Regions from separate parts of the Priestia sp. GS2 genome, predicted to be linked through region 2. Evidence: riboswitches for the same ligand, from Rfam matches in the RefSeq annotation. Region 2 holds a riboswitch; the other holds the start of a gene.
The links. Region 2 has a riboswitch for glycine ahead of gcvT (glycine cleavage system aminomethyltransferase GcvT). Riboswitches for the same ligand answer to the same signal wherever they lie in the genome.

Region 1 (9,014 bases), 1.6 Mb from region 2:
AAGAGAGTCATCCAAACGTTGCTTTTCACTTAAGACAAGGTTCTTATAAGTTTCTTATTGAATCCGTTAAGAAGCGAGATATTAATATTGCTTTTTTAGGCCCTGTACCTGTAGACGATGAAGATATTGAAGGGCATATTTTATTTACGGAAAAGATACTGGCACTTGTTCCTTCAAGTCATCCCTTAGCAACACAGGAAAATTTACGCCTTCGTGATCTACGTAACGAAGATTTCGTTTTATTCCCAAATGGATTTGTGCTTCGTAAGATTGCCGTGGATGCTTGTAAGCAAGCTGGATTTATGCCGAATATCTCATCTGAAGGTGAAGATTTAGATGCAATTAAAGGTCTAGTCTCAGCAGGTATGGGAATTACACTTTTACCTGAAAGTACGGTCTCTGAAACAACGCCAAGATTCACAACAAAGATTCCTATCCATACTCCTGAAGTGAAACGAACAGTTGGAATGATTATCCCAAGAAACCGAAATTTAGCACCCTCTGATCAAATCTTTTATGAGTTTGTTAAATCCTTTTTTGCTATGTTAGAACAGTATAAATGAAGAGTTTCTTCATTTATACTGTTCTCTTCTATATATAATTAAAATATATTACGCAGTTCGTTTATCATTAGTACAATAAATAATAAAATACAAACAGCCAGCATAACGTTATTCCATAATGGATTACGATATTGTTTTTCTACTCGGTTTGAATTTAAAAGCCAAAGTAATGATAAAGCTAGAAACGGCATAAATAATGCCCCTAACGCACCGTAAGCCATAATAAGGCCAACAGGCTTTCCAATAAACAATAAAAGCATGGAAGGGAATGTTAACCAGATTAAATACGCACGATATGGTTTTGTTTTCTCCACGACCACCCCTGGATTTTTTGGCTCTTTTTTCATAATACGAACAAAGTCAGCAAATAGGTATGGCACACCGTTCCATACGCCTAACAATGACGTAAAGGACGCTGCCCAAAAACCGATTAAAAATAACCAGCGCATTGGTTCATTAAAACGCTCACCTAGCATGCTCGATAACTGGACAAGACCTTGCTCACCACTTAATGTTATGCCTGTCCCAAATAAAAACTCCGCTCCTACGACAAGAAGAGATAGCGTAAAGATAGCGGTTACAATATATGCAACTGCTGAATCAAGACGCATAATTGAAATCCAAGAACGATGGTTCCAACCTTTCTCACGAATCCAATACCCATACGAAGCCATTGTAATAGAGCCACCTACTCCTCCAATTAAAGCCAAAGCGTTCATCAAAGAGCCTTCAGGTACTTTTGGCACCATGCCTAAAGCAAGTGCTGTTAGATTTGGAGAAAGCAATATGGCAGTTCCTACAACCGTAACAAACATGATGCCAACAAAAATAGTCATCAGCTTTTCAACTAATGCATATCTCCCGTTCCAAACTAGTATAAAACCAATAAGTGCATGAATAATCGCCCATGCCCAAAGCGGGAGCTGAGGAAATAAAGCATGCATGGCTAAAGCACACGACGATGAAACAGCGGCTCCAAATACAAATCCCCAAAGAACTGAATATACTCCGAAATAGCTGGTAGCCCATTTCCCCATTGAATTCCAGCCTTCTAAAATAGTTTGTCCAGTTGACAGTTGCCATCTTCCTACACCTTCATTTAAGTAATACTTTAAAATGGCTCCTACGACAATAGCCCATGCGAACGTCATGCCAAGCGTCGCCCCTGCTACTAATGCAGCAACTAAATCCCCAGCTCCAACACCCGTTGCAGCCGTGATTAATCCAGGTCCAACTTTTGAAAGTCTACTCCTCAGACGAGTAGGCGCTTCATTCGTATGTAATTCTACAGTCATACAATTCCCTCCCTTTTTTACTAGACTCTCGTTACCTATTATACTATTTTTTGTAAATTTTAGAAAGTTTCGTTTTTTCAAGTTTAACTATGCTTTATTTATCATTGACGCTTTTTTCTCTTTTCCACTATACTGAAATGATGAACTCTTAATGAAACAAGGTGAAGCTATGGATTTTAAAATTAATTTCTTATCATTTTACGTCATTCAAGTAGACGGTAAAGACGAACAAGCAGACAAACGCTACAAGCATTTTCAGACGCTAGATACAGAAGAGTATGAAGAGAGCTCAATTAAAGACTTTTTAGACGGTGAGTTTAAAAAGATTGTTAAACGGAAGGTTGAACGTCACCCAAAGGCTGAACAAGTTCCCACAAAACTCGGGTACTTTGTCACAGAACCTGGACACGCTTTGGATTCTAACCCTAACTTTAACTTATTTCATCGCACGCGCTTCGCAACGACAAAAGAAGAGTTTGAGGAAAATAGCGAACAGTTTATTCACGCATATTTAGATACCGCAGCCGTGCGAGGCGGTGCTTTTTTAGTTATATCCGCTGTACCACGCAAATATTTCGATCATGCGTTTGTATTTATTTTAAAATGTGATTTCGAACCAAAAGTAGCTTCAATTACCGATGAGTCAACACTCATTCGCCATGTAGAAATGGCCATTACAACCAAGAACATGAAGTCTATTCAATACCCCTACATGCCTGAAGAAGGCATGGTGGAAGAAAGCGAACTCGTCATTCACCAAGCGTCTCACGCCCGTTACTTTGAAGACTTCTTAAAGTTCATTGACTACAACGAGCCGATGCCTGAGATTATGAAAACACAAGTGATGGATATGGTGCGTGAACACGTCAGCGAAACGTTTGAAGCAGAAAGCGTAGAACTTGAACAGTTTGAGTCGGACATGGAACTGTGGGCAACAAGTGAAAAGCGTGAGCTTCAAGAACGTTTGGATACCCATCAAGTTATGGAAGCTGCTGCTCATATCGTCGAACATACGCCTGATGCCGAGCTTAAAATGAAGCTTGGCGAAACGGAGATTAAAGGACTGTTAGCGGATTTCGGGGAAAATATTCACTTAGCGAAAGTAAACGGACGCTATGTGGCGTTAATTGAAGCGGAATCGATTCTGTTTGAAAAAGGTGCGTCTCCGATTGAGTTTCATAAGCCTGGGGATTTGCACGGGATTATTGAGAAAATCAGCAGTAAGAACTGGGATGAATGAGTGAAATTGATAAAAGTACGTAGTTATTTCTCCCTTTACTTGCAATACTGATTTGTTTCTGTTATGCTTAGGAAGAATTATTTTTGTTCGGTAAGGATTGACAAGTTAACAACTTTCGTCTGAAGATTTGAGCAAGAATAGTAACACAATGTGTGCAAAGCACACGAGGAGGCAACAACTATGGAACAAGGTAAAGTAAAATGGTTTAACGCAGAAAAAGGTTTTGGATTCATCGAGCGCGAAAACGGAGACGATGTATTCGTACATTTCTCAGCAATCCAAAGCGAAGGTTTCAAATCTTTAGATGAAGGTCAAGCTGTAACTTTTGAAGTTGAGCAAGGTCAACGTGGACCTCAAGCTACTAACGTTCAAAAAGCATAATTAATACAGACACCTATGAACAGACTCTACTTGTAGAGTCTGTTTTTAATTTGCAACAAAATTTGGACATAATAAAAACCCTACTCACGAATGAATAGGGAAAATCAAAACACAGATAGTAACTGGTAAAGAAAATGGTAAACTTAGTATAGCATAGTATTCCTATAATACCTAACTTTTTATTCTACCTATGATGATAATCAATAGTTTAGCTCACTCAGCACTACCATTACTCCCCCCTTCTCTCCTAGCTTACCTTCCACTTGCTTGTATGATTGCAATAGGTTATTAATCTTCTCATTAAAATATTCTCAAAATACAGTATTTTAAGCTCATGCCTTTTTTAACTACTTATTCTATTATAAAAGAGTAGCGCTGTGTGTACAGGCATAGCGTATAATCTGATATCTTGGGGGAATTAGGATGACATTGAAAAAGAAAATCACGGTATTATCATTATCTAGTATTATGACATTAGGGGTATTTACATCAACTACACTACCTGCTCAAGCTGTTGGAAACGGTCCAAACGTTGGTCAAAATGAAACGATCAACACGTCAATTCTCCATACATATGAAGAAATGGTAAACTTCTTAAAAACGCAAGAAGCAAAACAAAGCGCAATGAACCTTGAAGTCATTGGACAAACTGTAAAAGGTCGCGACATTCATTTAGTCAAGTACATATCAAATCCAGACAACCCAACCATTTTGTTTTTAACACAGCAGCATGGAAATGAACAACTAACGACTGAAGGAACTCTAGAGTTTATTAAACACCTAGGGACTAATAAAACAAAAGGAATTCTTGACAATGTAAATATTTTAATTGTACCAATGTTGAACGCTGACGGAGCGATGGGCGACGTAAACTTCTCATTGGATGACTATAGAGCAAGCGGAGATCGTCACTTAACTCGTTATAATGCCATGGAAGTAGACTTAAACCGTGACCATGTAAAAAAAGAGCAACCTGAAACAAAGGCTCTTCATAATAACGTATTAAGTAAATATAAGATTGACTATATGATTGATTTGCATCATCAAGGTACACAAAGTGAACGTGACGGAAAACTTGTGTCCGGTTCTATTCTTTATCCAACAAATCCCCAGGTAAAGCCTGAAGTGGTTGAGAAATCGAAAAAGCTAGGGTCTGTTGTCTTTCATTCCGTTGACTCAAAAGGTTGGGGACACCTTGGTAAATATGCTGGCGGTTCTGATAACGCGATTGGCCGTAACGGCGCTGCGACTGAGTATGGTATTGCAACCCTTCTCTTTGAAATGCGCGGAATGTCCGATCACAACAACGAATCATATGTACTTGGTCAAAAAAGCAACGGCTATTTAATTAAACAAACAATCACTACTTTAGACTCAACTGTACGAGCTATTGCGGATGGCTCAATAGAAAAAGCAGATACAAGCTTTTGGGACACGCTTGCTACTCAAACAACTCGTCCTTCTGGAGAAGACGAGTAAGCCAACAATTATTAAAGGAAAGCGACTTCTATACGCTTTCCTTTTTTATTTTTATAAAAATCGTACCTTTTCCCCTTCGCTTATTCTACTTTTAACTGTGACATACCACCTTAAGCAAAAGGACTTCAAAGCACCCCCAGCCTCCCTACGTACACGTGATAAAATAATACAAATGTTCAAAAAAGTTGACTATCCTTTCCTTTGTTGATATGATTTCTCTATTGGTTTTTGAGCCAATACTAAGTTGAATATTCCCCAAGCAATGATTGTTGTGGATAACACTACAACAGGAGCAGCTTCTGGAGAGACCGCACAGGCGGCGCCGAAGGATTCACAATCTCAGGCAAAAGGACAGAAGAGTAACGATACATACGTATGTTATTCGATGACCTATTCGAGATTGGATTCTTCCAATCTCTTTTTTTATTTTCTATATTATTTTTGAGGTGATTATTATGCAACAAAAGCGCGCTGTGGTTAGCGTAATTGGACAAGATCAAGTAGGTATCATTTCGAGCGTCACAACTATCTTATCAAATCAAGGTGTTAATATTCTCGATATTAGTCAGACAATATTACAAGATTTTTTTACAATGATGATGATTGTCGATGTATCAACTACTGAACTAAACTCGCTACAACATTCTTTAAATAACATTAGCGAAGAGCTTGGTTTAAAAATTCACGTGCAGCTTGAAGAAACGTTCCAAGCTATGCACCGCGTATAAAGGAGAAATTAATATGAGCATTGCCTTAACAGAAATGATGGAAACCATCCGCATGGTCCAAATGGAAAACCTTGATATCCGTACAGTAACAATGGGTATTAGTTTAAGAGACTGTGCAGATTCTAACTTTGAAACAATGAATCAAAATGTTTACAATAAAATTGTTTCATATGCAGGCGAATTAAAAGAAACAGCGGAACAGGTTGAAAAAGAATATGGAATTCCAATTGTCAATAAGCGCATATCAATTACTCCTATCGCAGAGATTTTAGGCCATGCAACGGTTGAAGAAACAATTACCCTTGCTAAAACACTAGACCGCGCTGCACAGCAGGTTGGTGTTGATTTTATCGGTGGCTTCTCAGCTCTTATTCATAAAGGAATTTCAAAAAGTGATCAAACGCTACTGGACGCGCTGCCTGAAGCTCTTAGCGTAACAGAACGCGTTTGTTCTTCCATCTCAGTAGCTACCACTCGTACGGGTATTAATATGGATGCTGTGAAACAGCTCGGTATTATTATTAAAGAAGCTGCGGAACGTACAAAAGATCGTGACGGCATTGCTTGTGCAAAACTTGTGGTTTTTTGTAATCCTGTTGAAGACAATCCATTTATGGCCGGAGCTTTTCACGGATCCGGTGAAGGTGAAGTGGTCTTAAATGTAGGTGTTAGTGGTCCTGGTGTTGTTTTAAATGCATTAAAACGTCATCCTAACGCTGATTTAGGTGAAGTATCTGAAGTAATTAAAAAAACGGTATTCAAAATTACGCGCGCTGGTGAGTTAATTGGACGCGTCGTAGCTGAGCGACTAAACGTCCCCTTCGGTATCATGGACTTATCGCTAGCGCCTACTAATGCTATTAACGACAGCGTTGCTGAAATCTTAGAAGAAATTGGTTTAGAACGTGTGGGCACTCACGGTACAATTGCTGCTTTAGCACTTATGAACGATGCTGTAAAAAAAGGTGGTGCAATGGCTAGCTCTTACGTCGGTGGGCTAAGCGGGGCTTTTATTCCCGTAAGTGAAGATAATGGGATGATTAAAGGAATTACTGATGGTTCTCTAAATCTGTCAAAACTTGAAGCGATGACTTGCGTATGTTCCGTTGGTTTAGATATGATCGCCTTAACAGGGGATGTTAGTCCTGCTACGCTTTCCGGAATAATTGCTGATGAAGCGGCAATTGGAATGATTAACAAAAAAACAACGGCTGTACGTGTTATTCCTGTACCCGGTAAAAATGAAGGTGAAATGGTCGAGTTCGGTGGCCTTCTAGGCCGAGCGCCAGTTATGGGTGTTAATCCTTACAGCTCTGAACGATTGGTAAATCGCGGTGGACGAATTCCTGCTCCCTTACAAGCATTGATTAATTAAGTAAAGAGAGTCAGCGGAAGTACTACTCTTCACGCTGACTCTCTTTATAGACTTGCAAGCAGGATTTGCAAATGCAAGAATGACTAGAACTTGCTGTCAACGCAGTAGGAAACTCTTCTTCTGTGCACCAACAAGTAAATTCTTCTTCTTTTAAAACATACTGACAGCCGTTCTGTTTTCCACACAGTGGACACATTCTGCTCATCATACTTTATCTTTCTTAACATCCCAACGTGTAACTTCATCAAAGATTGGTTTCCATATGCGCTCTGGCAAGTAGCCCACTCCATAGGAAGAACCAAGCCCCATCGTTGATACACTAAGATAACGCCACCCTTTTTTCCAAAACCTGCTGCTTGCTTTCACTTTGACATCCTGAATCTTTCTACGCTGCATAATCGTTGTTTTCCGAGTGATAAACTGGGATCGAACACTTAAAAATTCACGTGTCATCATTACGCCTCCTTGGCGATATCCAAACCATGTTAATAGCCAAGCTGCTAGAAAGAGGATAACTACTCCCCACACAAGCTGAACTTTCCAAAAGCTAATTGCTATCACTGCAATACAAGCTGGGATGAAGACATACAACAGCTTATACCAAACATAGTTTCTCACTACGTTTGGCTTATACTCAAGATAATGATAAGTAGGAAGATAATCTGAAAAAACATCCACCATTTCTTTTTTCTTTAGAAATGGGTGTAAATATACTTTTTGTTCTAAATCAGAAGTTACGACTTTTAACGAAATAGCTCCCCAGCCAAATAAACGTTGAAGAAGTCCTTCTTCAACTGTAATTGCCTTAATCTTTTCAAAAGGAACCGTGAGCGAGCGCTTGTTTAATAACCCGTACTGAACTTGAAGATGCTTTTCATAACGCTCCACCACAAAATTACCAAAGCGAATTACGTACAAAATAATAGAAAGTATATACGCTATGCATAAAATAAAAAATACTAATATGATAATAGCTACAATTGACTGGGTAATAATTTGTTCATAAGCATTTTGAATCCATGGGTTGATTAAGTCATCCACGTATTCGTACAGCACACCTAGTCCGGCAAAAATATAGCCGAAGTTTGCCGATAATGCAGCAGCAATTACTAAGCGACTGGTAGGAACCTTTAATGTTTTAATGATATTTTCCCTTTCAGGAATCTCTTCCACTGAAAGAGATTCCCCTGCTTGAAGCATTGTTTTTAACTCGTGAGCATCTTTCATCAAGATGCCCGGCAAATCCACTTCTGCCCCCATTCCTGTTCCACCTGCTGTTTCGATACGAAGTCGTGCAAGTCTAACTAGTCGAAAGAGGAAAGGCTGATCAATTTGAATTGATTGAATACGCGTTAGTTGAATAAAACTATTTTCTTTTTTAAAGACGCCTTTTTTGATTCGTATTTCTTTTTCCGTAACTTCATAACGAAATGTTTTCCATTTAATAAATGCAAAAAACAAGCTGATGCCTACAATGATTAAACCTATCCACCAGTATGTCAAAATCTTATCTCGCTGAAGAATAATTAAAAATGCAAATGGTAAAATATTGTCTTTTATGTACTTTGCAGCTTGAACAAGAACGGCAAGAGGATGTAATTTTTTACTCATATTCGTCCTTCACCTCTGCCATCTTTGCGATTGTTTCGCGTAAGTTATTTGCATCTTCTGATTGTAAAGCTGGAAACTCAAGAAACCCTGCAGCTGTTACAACATTAATTGAGGCAAGACCGTATCTACGTAAAATTGGACCCGTAGATGTTTCCACATGTTGTACCTTCACAATCGGCACTTTTGTATGACTCCAGATAAACAAACCTTTTTGTACTTCAATATGCGTCTCTGTTAGTTGGTACGAATACACTTTCATGTAAATGCTGGGGGCGATAACAACATACACAACAAAGCTAACAATTAGCAAAGCTCCAGAAACCCAAAAAATCCAAATCCACC
Region 2 (9,014 bases):
TCCATATTCTCATAGAAATGATCTAAAAGTCCTAGGTCTTCATACCATCTTTCTTGCGCTTTTTTAGCCCATTCCATCGGTTGCTTTGAAATGTGATCTTCCACATAAGCTGATAATCTTGAAATTCCACTTTTTGGGCGAATGATTGGTGAGAGTGTAAAGCAGTAGTCGGGAATCTTTGACGTAAAGTCTTGCTTGGACATCATCAGCTGAAAGTTATCAAGAATTACTCCTGTAATTAAATTTAACCCAAGCGATAGTAATTCATCTTTTTTTCGGTCACACTTATACGATACTTTCATATTTAAAGCAAGCCAAGGCTGAAGCGAACGCTGCGATTGTGAGTGAGAATGCATTTTTTCATATAGATGAACGAATCCACCAAATTTTTGAGCAGAGCCAAAAATTTGGTGTAAGCGCGGTGAACCAAAGTGAATTTTTTCGCCTTGTACAGATGAATCATCATAAGTTGGATCAGTTATAAACGTAAGTGAAGCCGGATTAGGTTCTCCACCTGTTTTTTCAATATAATGCCAATAAAAGGGCCGATTCATAAGCTCTTTATCCATGTCAATAGTAAGCTGAACTTTTAAGTAAGATGGGTGGTCTTCTGTCAAGTTACAGCCGTGTGCCGTAAAATATGTTTTGAGAAACTGATGAATGTCAGTTTGCTGCATGTTGTTCACCTTCTTCATCTTCGTGATATTCAATAATGGATGTGAGATTGTTCATCTTAATTTTCATTTCTCCTTCACTTCGTGAATGAAGAAGGATATCTTGAATGTGATCTTCAATGTTGTCAATTTCTAGCTTTGTTAAAATTTCATCCAGCTCGCCAACAACACGCTCAAATAAATTTATTTTTTCATAAAGCAGCTTCAAAATATGTTCTTCGACTGTATTTTCAATTGCTAGATTATAAATGTGCACGTCATGCTGCTGGCCTAGTCTATGAACGCGCCCAATCCGCTGCTCTAATCTCATTGGATTCCAAGGTAAATCGTAGTTAATAATATGGTGACAGAATTGAAGGTTAATTCCTTCACCACCAGCTTCCGTTGCGATAAAAACCTGAGCGTGACTTTCAAAAAGCTGCTTCATCCAGTCCTTTTTCCCACGCTTAAATCCACCCCTAAACGGAACCGATGTAATACCGTGTTGTTTTAAATACCACTGTAAATAAAGCTGAGTTGCACGATACTCCGTAAAAATAATGACTTTATCATTAATCTGTTGGATTAATTCAATCACCTTTTCTGCTTTTGCATTTTGAGGAACTGTTTGTACTTTTTCAAGTAATGGTTTAAGCATCTGAGTAGCTTTTTCACTATTTTCATCCTCTTGGCGTTCAAGCATGCTTTTTAACGTCATAAATACGGCTTCACGACTGCTACAAGCTTCGCGTTGCAATGTTAAAATGGCAAAGGAACTGCTGGGTAGATGGGCATGCTGCTTAAATGAGGTGATTTGATCATATAATTCTCGTTCTTCAGATGAAAACTCAACAGGAACAGTTTGAACAATGCGCTTTGTCCATTCAATACCTGTGTCTTGCCTGCGATTTCGAATCATCACTTTGTTAACGAGCTCCTTTAAATGCTCATCATTTTGAACCGAACGCTTCTTAGCAGAAAATAAATCAGCAAAATAATCTTTGTTTCCTAGATGCCCTGGCTTTAATAACGAAACTAAATTAAAAATCTCTTCTACACGATTTTGAATTGGTGTTGCTGTTAATAATAAGCAAAACTTTTTCTTTAAGCTTTGAACAAACTCATAGTTTTTTGTTTTGTTATTTTTTAGTTTATGAGCTTCGTCAATGATGATAAGGTCATAATCTTGTTCTAACACAATTTCACGATGAGGAGAGCGTTTGGCTGTATCAATGGATGATACCACTACGTCGCATTGCTCCCACACGTACGTCTTCTTTTGGGGGACAGCAGGGATGAAAAATTTATGATTAAGTTCCATTGCCCATTGAGATACAAGAGATGCCGGTACAAGAATAAGGGCTTTTTTTACAAGACCACGAATCATATATTCTTTTAGGATAAGCCCTGCTTCAATTGTCTTTCCAAGCCCCACTTCATCGGCTAGAATTGCTTTTCCATTCATCTCTTCTACCACTTTTTTAGCTACTTCTAACTGGTGTGGATGTGGCGTTAGATCTGTTAAATGACGAGGTGCTTGTAGACCTTCGAATTCAGTAATTAACGTTTGCTCCTCAATTTCATATGCTAATTTATACATTTCCCAATCAGACCAAGGTCCATCTTGTTCAAGTTTATTTAAAAAAGTAGATTCCCATGCTTCATCTTGCTTCATACTAATGTTCATCGTTAGTTTTGCTCCTTTCTGAAAGTTTTTATTGAACTGCTGAACAGAATCATGTAGGATAAAAATATATTTTAGAAAATTTTAAATAGAAAATAGATTATCACTAAAAAAACTATTGTGTTATTGATATGTGTAAGTAATAGTTTCTTAGTAGTATGCCCAAAATTACAAACTTTATAGAGGCGAATGATGACAAGGGGAGAGACTGCTTTAAAGTAGCGCCGAAGGAGCAAACAACATGTGAATCTCTCAGGCAAAAAGACTCTTGTTGGACGCAACTCTGGAGAGCGTCTATTTCGAATAGACCACCCACGAGGCAAACCTATTTAACGGGTAAACTTTCAGGTGAAAAGGACAGAGACTTCCTGCTATATAGCAGGGAGTTCTCTGTCCTTTTTTATGTGTAAAAAGATACAATGATTCCCCAAAACCAAAGCAAATGGCCTTATATGAGGAGGATGTTAAATGACTGAGCTAAACAAAACACCACTTTACGATGTCTATCAACAATACGGTGGAAAGATTATTGATTTTGGAGGTTGGGCTCTTCCAGTTCAATTCTCATCCATTAAAGAAGAACATCATGCGGTTCGTACAAAAGCTGGCTTGTTCGATGTTTCTCACATGGGAGAGTTCGATGTGAAAGGTACAAATAGCTTGGAATTTTTACAAAAAGTTATGACGAATGATATTTCAGCATTACGTCCAGGTAAAGCACTATATACTGCGATGTGCTATGAAGATGGAGGCACAGTGGATGATCTCCTTGTTTATCAAAAAGGGGAAGGTGACTACCTGCTGGTTGTAAACGCAGCAAATATTGAAAAAGACTTTGAATGGTTACAACAACATAAGTCACAGGATATCGAACTTGTAAATCGTTCAAGTGAATTTGCTTTACTAGCTTTGCAAGGTCCAGCTGCACAAGATGTTTTGCAGAGATTAACAGCTGAATCATTATCTGACCTAAAGCCATTTACATTTAAAGATAATGTAGAAGTAGCTGGTGTGAGAGTGCTTGTTTCACGTACAGGTTATACAGGCGAGGATGGTTTTGAACTGTATTGTTCTGCATCAGATGTAGTAACGCTTTGGAATGAACTTTTAAAAAATAAAGAGGTCGTTCCATGTGGTTTGGGAGCGCGAGATACGCTGCGTTTTGAAGCAACGTTAGCTTTATATGGCCAAGAGCTTTCAAAAGATATTACGCCGATTGAAGCACGTATCGGATTTGCTGTGAAAACGGATAAAGAGGATTTTATCGGCAAAGAAGTATTAAAGGGTCAGCGTGAAGAAGGCCCGAGCCGCAAGCTTGTTGGGATTGAAATGATTGATAAAGGAATTCCACGACACGGATATGAAGTGTTTAGTGAGGAAGAAGAGATTGGCTTTGTTACAACAGGCACACAATCGCCAACTTTAAATAAAAACATTGGTCTTGCACTTATTGATGCTAAATATGCTGAGCTAGGTACAGAAGTATATGTGCAAGTGCGAAAAAGACGTTTAAAAGCAAAAGTCGTGAAGACACCTTTTTATAAGCGTTCAAAATAATGTTGGGTAATTAAAGAGAGGGGACAAAAGAATGGTACATCGTTATTTACCAATGACATCAGAAGATCAGCAGCAAATGTTAAAGGCAATTGGCGTGTCTTCAGTGGATGAGCTATTTTCAGATATTCCAGAAAGCGTTCGTTTCCAAGGGGAATATAATATAAAAAAAGCGGCATCAGAATCTGAATTAATAAAAGAATTAACAAACTTGGCTACTAAAAATAAGAACGTAAAGGAATATGCTTCATTTTTAGGAGCGGGTGTTTATGATCACTATATGCCAATTATTGTTGATCACGTTATTTCGCGTTCAGAGTTTTATACGGCTTATACACCATATCAACCTGAAATTTCACAAGGAGAACTGCAGGCTATTTTTGAATTTCAAACGATGATTTGTGAACTAACAGGAATGGATGTTGCCAATTCATCTATGTACGATGGTGGTACAGCACTTGCTGAGGCAGCAATGTTAAGTGCAGGTCAAACAAGAAAGAAAAAAGTGTTAGTTTCAGAAACAGTTCATCCGGAATCACGCGCTGTATTAGAAACGTACGCAGCAGGTCAGTACATTGAAGTCGTAGAAGTACCAAGTCAAGATGGCGTAACAGATTTGACTGTGCTCAAGGAGCGCATGGATGATGATGTAGCAGCTGTCATCGTTCAATATCCAAACTTCTTCGGTCAAGTAGAACCTTTAAGAGAAATTGAAGCCATTGCTCATCAAGGCAAAGGAATGTTTGTTGTATCAAGTAACCCACTATCCCTTGGGTTGCTAACTCCTCCAGGCCAGTTTGGTGCTGATATTGTTGTAGGAGATGCACAACCTTTTGGTATTCCAACACAGTTCGGCGGTCCTCATTGCGGGTATTTTGCTACAACGACAAAGCTGATGCGTAAAATTCCAGGGCGCTTAGTTGGTCAAACGGTTGATGAAAATGGTAAACGCGGCTTTGTGTTAACACTTCAAGCACGTGAGCAACATATTCGCCGTGATAAAGCAACTTCAAACATTTGTTCAAACCAAGCGCTAAATGCACTTGCAGCTTCAGTAGCAATGACTGCCTTAGGAAAGCAAGGAGTAAAGGAAATGGCTACCCAAAACTTATCAAAAACGCATTATGCATATAATGCATTAAAAGCAAGTGGAGTAGACGTTGTATTTAATGGGCCATTCTTCAATGAGCTGGTTGTAAAACTACCTCAATCTAGTAAGGAAGTAAATCAAAAGTTACTAGCTAAACACATCATTGGCGGCTATGATTTAGGTCGTGACTATCATGAGCTTAAGGATCATATGCTACTTGCTTTTACTGAACTCCGTACAAAAGAAGAAATCGACCAACTTGTGAAGGAATTGGGGGATCTTTATGCATAATCAACATCAATCGCTTATCTTTGAAATGAGTAAAGAAGGACGTGTTGGCTACTCATTACCAGAACTAGACGTGCCGGAAGTAATCAGTACAGAAATACTGCCAGCAGAATATGTACGTACCGAAGCGCCGGAACTTCCAGAAGTATCTGAGTTAGACATTATGCGTCACTATACCGCTCTTTCAAAACGTAATCATGGGGTAGACTCCGGTTTTTATCCGCTTGGTTCTTGTACGATGAAATATAATCCGAAAATTAATGAATATACAGCTCGTATTCCAGGATTCGCTAATATCCACCCACTTCAAGATGAAGAAACCGTTCAAGGTGCTCTGGAGTTAATGTATGATTTACAGGAACACTTAACAGAAATTACAGGGATGGATGAAGTTACGCTTCAGCCAGCAGCAGGTGCTCACGGTGAGTGGACAGGATTAATGATGATTCGTGCTTATCATGAAGCGAACGAGGATACGAAGCGTACGAAAGTAATTGTTCCTGATTCAGCTCACGGTACAAATCCAGCTTCGGCAACAGTAGCTGGTTTCGAAACAGTTACTGTAAAATCTAATGAACATGGGTTGGTAGACTTAGATGATCTTCGTAAAGTAGTAAGCGAAGAAACAGCTGCTCTTATGTTAACAAATCCAAATACGTTGGGTCTTTTTGAAGAAGATATTTTGGAAATGGCAGAAATCGTTCACGCCGCTGGTGGGAAGCTTTATTATGACGGAGCGAATTTGAACGCTGTATTAAGTAAAGCAAGACCAGGTGATATGGGCTTTGACGTTGTGCATTTAAACCTGCATAAAACATTCACGGGCCCACACGGTGGTGGTGGTCCAGGTTCTGGTCCAGTTGGTGTAAAAGCAGATTTGATTCCGTTCTTACCAAAGCCAGTACTAGTCAAAACAGAAAGCGGCTTTGCTTTTGACTACAATCGTCCACAGTCTATTGGACGAGTTAAGCCGTTTTACGGAAACTTTGGTATTAACGTCCGTGCTTATACGTACATCCGCTCTATGGGACCAGACGGTTTAAAAGCAGTAACGGAAAATGCGGTATTAAATGCAAACTACATGATGAGACGATTAGCAGAACATTATGATTTACCATTTGATCGTCATTGTAAGCATGAATTTGTTTTGTCAGGAAAACGCCAGAAAAAGCTCGGTGTTCGCACCTTGGATATTGCGAAGAGATTGCTTGATTTTGGGTATCATCCGCCGACAATTTACTTCCCTCTCATTGTGGAAGAGTGCATGATGATTGAGCCAACTGAAACTGAATCAAAAGAGACGCTGGATGCGTTTATTGATGCAATGATTCAAATTGCAAAAGAAGTGGAAGAAAAACCAGAAATCGTTCAAGAAGCACCTCATACGACAGTTGTTAAGCGATTGGATGAAACGCTCGCAGCAAGAAAGCCTGTACTTCGTTATCAAAAAGAAAATTAAAAAAACAGCCCCTTCATCTAAGAAGGGGCTGTTTTTATGAATTATTTCTTTGTCTTAATTTTACCGTTCCATGCTTTGAATCCGCCTTTTAGGTCATGAATTTCTTTCACACCATGCTTGCGTAAGAGTTGAGCAGCACGACCTGTTCGCATGCCACTTTGGCAATAAATATAAACAGGTTGATCAGTGCGAAACTCCTTTATACGCATACGGAACTGTGAAAGGGGAATATTTCTTGCGCCTAAAATATGTCCGTTTTCAAACTCATTTGGTTCGCGAATATCAACTAGCTGTGCTTTACGGTAACCGCTTCGGAATTCTTCCTCCGTTAACGTTTTCATAATGCGACGTTGGTAAAAAAACATTACGACAGAATAGATAATAATTGCCGCAAGTACAATGATTAGTGCCCACATGTTGTTTCTTCCTTTCTTCGACAAAATACATAACCTTATTATATAAGTGAATGAAATTAGAAGTAAAGGGAATCTTCCTGAAGTCAGGGTAGTTTTTACGAAAGAAAAGTAAAAAATTACTGCTTCACTTTTCTTTTCCTTCTGCTTATCTTTTGGTAGACTAAAAAACGGATTAAGTTTATTACATATGTAAATGTCTACTATACTAGTTAGGGATGAGAAAAATGAAGCAAAAATGGAGATTCATTGATTCAAAAGAACGTTCGCCATATTATAACATGGCACTTGATGAGGCGCTTTTAGAGTGGCATAGCACTGGTCAAATACCACCAACGATTCGATTTTACGGCTGGAATCCTCCAACATTATCAATTGGCTACTTTCAAAAAGCCGAAAAAGAAATTAACTTTGAACAAGTAGATGAATTAGGATTAGGGTTTGTACGTCGTCCAACAGGTGGTAGAGGCGTTTTGCACGACGAGGAGCTTACCTACAGCGTTATTGTATCGGAAAACTATCCAAATATGCCTAAGACGGTGACTGAGGCGTATCGCGTCATTTCTGAAGGATTATTAGAGGGGTTTCGCTCATTAGGGCTTGAAGCATACTTTGCAATTCCTCGAACGGAAGAAGAAAAGAATAGCTTAAAAAATCCACGTTCATCTGTTTGTTTTGATGCACCTTCATGGTATGAGCTTGTGGTAGAAGGACGTAAGATTGCCGGAAGCGCACAAACTCGTCAAAAAGGGGTTATCTTACAGCACGGTTCAATTTTATTAGAGATTGATGAAGATAAATTATTTAGCGTATTTAATTATCCAAATGATCGTGTGAAAGAGAGAATGCAGCGTGCGTTTCGTTCCAAAGCTGTTGCAATTAACGCTATTGCAGGTCGTAAAATTCAAATGGAAGAAGCTAAGGAAGCATTTTATAAAGGCTTTGCTAGCGCTTTAAATATTGACTTAGAACCTTATGAGTTAACAGAAGAAGAAGAGCGTTATGTAGAAGAATTGGCACAAAAGAAGTATGCTTCTGATGAATGGAATTTTAGAAGATAATGACTGCGTGGGAGTACCGGATTTAATCTGTACTCCTGCAGGTTTTATTCAACTGACGAAAGTAATTGATGTAAAAGTCAAATACTTTTTTTAATGTAAAAAAAATATTTCTCTTGACACCTGTCTATATGTGGGTGCTTGGTTTTTGGTTGAATACTACATGTTGAATTTGTCCAATTCGTGTGGTAAGTTATTGATAGTTGAAATTTTATTTTTTCCAAAATGAGGTAAATGATTGGTAAAATAGAGCACGATTGGTAAGGGAGTTGTCAGAATGACTGTTATAGTTAATCAAAAAGTAAATATGAATATTGAAAAGCTCAATCAAGATATTGAACGCTTTCCGCAAGTACACCCAATTACACCCGATATGAAAATTACTCATAAAGGTGTATCTCGACTCGTAATGTTAGACCGCTATGCGTTTAAAGATACGGAAAAACTTACGTTATCAAAAGGAGACTTTGTTGTTTTAACCGTAAAGGAAGATCCGAAGTTTCCAGCTCGAGGACTTGGCTATGTGGAAAGCATTAATTTTGACCAAAAGATGGCAGTCGTAAAGGTTGAAGATGAATTTCGCGGAGCTTTAGCGCCTGAAGAAGCAGAAAGTGGACTTATTACTCGTTCATTAGACGTAATTGAAAAACCACTGGAAATCTTCTACGAGCAAATTGCAAAACGTAACGCTACTGGGTTAGCTTCCGCTGAACAAACGGAAGAGAAGCGAAACGAATGGTTTGAAAAATTCTATCAAGAGCTTGTTCAAATGAACTTTGTACCAGCTGGACGCGTTCTGTACGGAGCGGGAGCTG

Region 1: another riboswitch for glycine. It lies ahead of V2145_RS10855 (ACT domain-containing protein); the one in region 2 lies ahead of gcvT (glycine cleavage system aminomethyltransferase GcvT).

The regions. Positions count from the first base shown of each region.
Region 1 covers NZ_JAZGJX010000001.1:2,079,376-2,088,389, forward strand. The annotation lists gene V2145_RS10830 (LysR family transcriptional regulator) at 1-563, shown strand, start outside; gene V2145_RS10835 (Nramp family divalent metal transporter) at 602-1,858, opposite strand; gene V2145_RS10840 (DUF3900 domain-containing protein) at 2,028-3,098, shown strand; gene V2145_RS10845 (cold-shock protein) at 3,279-3,479, shown strand; gene V2145_RS10850 (M14 family zinc carboxypeptidase) at 3,903-4,958, shown strand; glycine riboswitch at 5,248-5,323, shown strand; gene V2145_RS10855 (ACT domain-containing protein) at 5,414-5,686, shown strand; gene V2145_RS10860 (PFL family protein) at 5,700-7,061, shown strand; gene V2145_RS21460 (cysteine-rich CWC family protein) at 7,084-7,269, opposite strand; gene V2145_RS10865 (PH domain-containing protein) at 7,266-8,672, opposite strand; gene V2145_RS10870 (PH domain-containing protein) at 8,665-9,014, opposite strand, start outside.
Region 2 covers NZ_JAZGJX010000001.1:443,470-452,483, forward strand. The annotation lists gene V2145_RS02320 (YqhG family protein) at 1-677, opposite strand, end outside; gene V2145_RS02325 (DEAD/DEAH box helicase) at 664-2,340, opposite strand; glycine riboswitch at 2,527-2,615, shown strand; glycine riboswitch at 2,619-2,700, shown strand; gene gcvT (glycine cleavage system aminomethyltransferase GcvT) at 2,806-3,894, shown strand; gene gcvPA (aminomethyl-transferring glycine dehydrogenase subunit GcvPA) at 3,926-5,272, shown strand; gene gcvPB (aminomethyl-transferring glycine dehydrogenase subunit GcvPB) at 5,265-6,728, shown strand; gene V2145_RS02345 (rhodanese-like domain-containing protein) at 6,770-7,144, opposite strand; gene V2145_RS02350 (lipoate--protein ligase family protein) at 7,369-8,202, shown strand; gene V2145_RS02355 (vitamin B12-dependent ribonucleotide reductase) at 8,477-9,014, shown strand, end outside.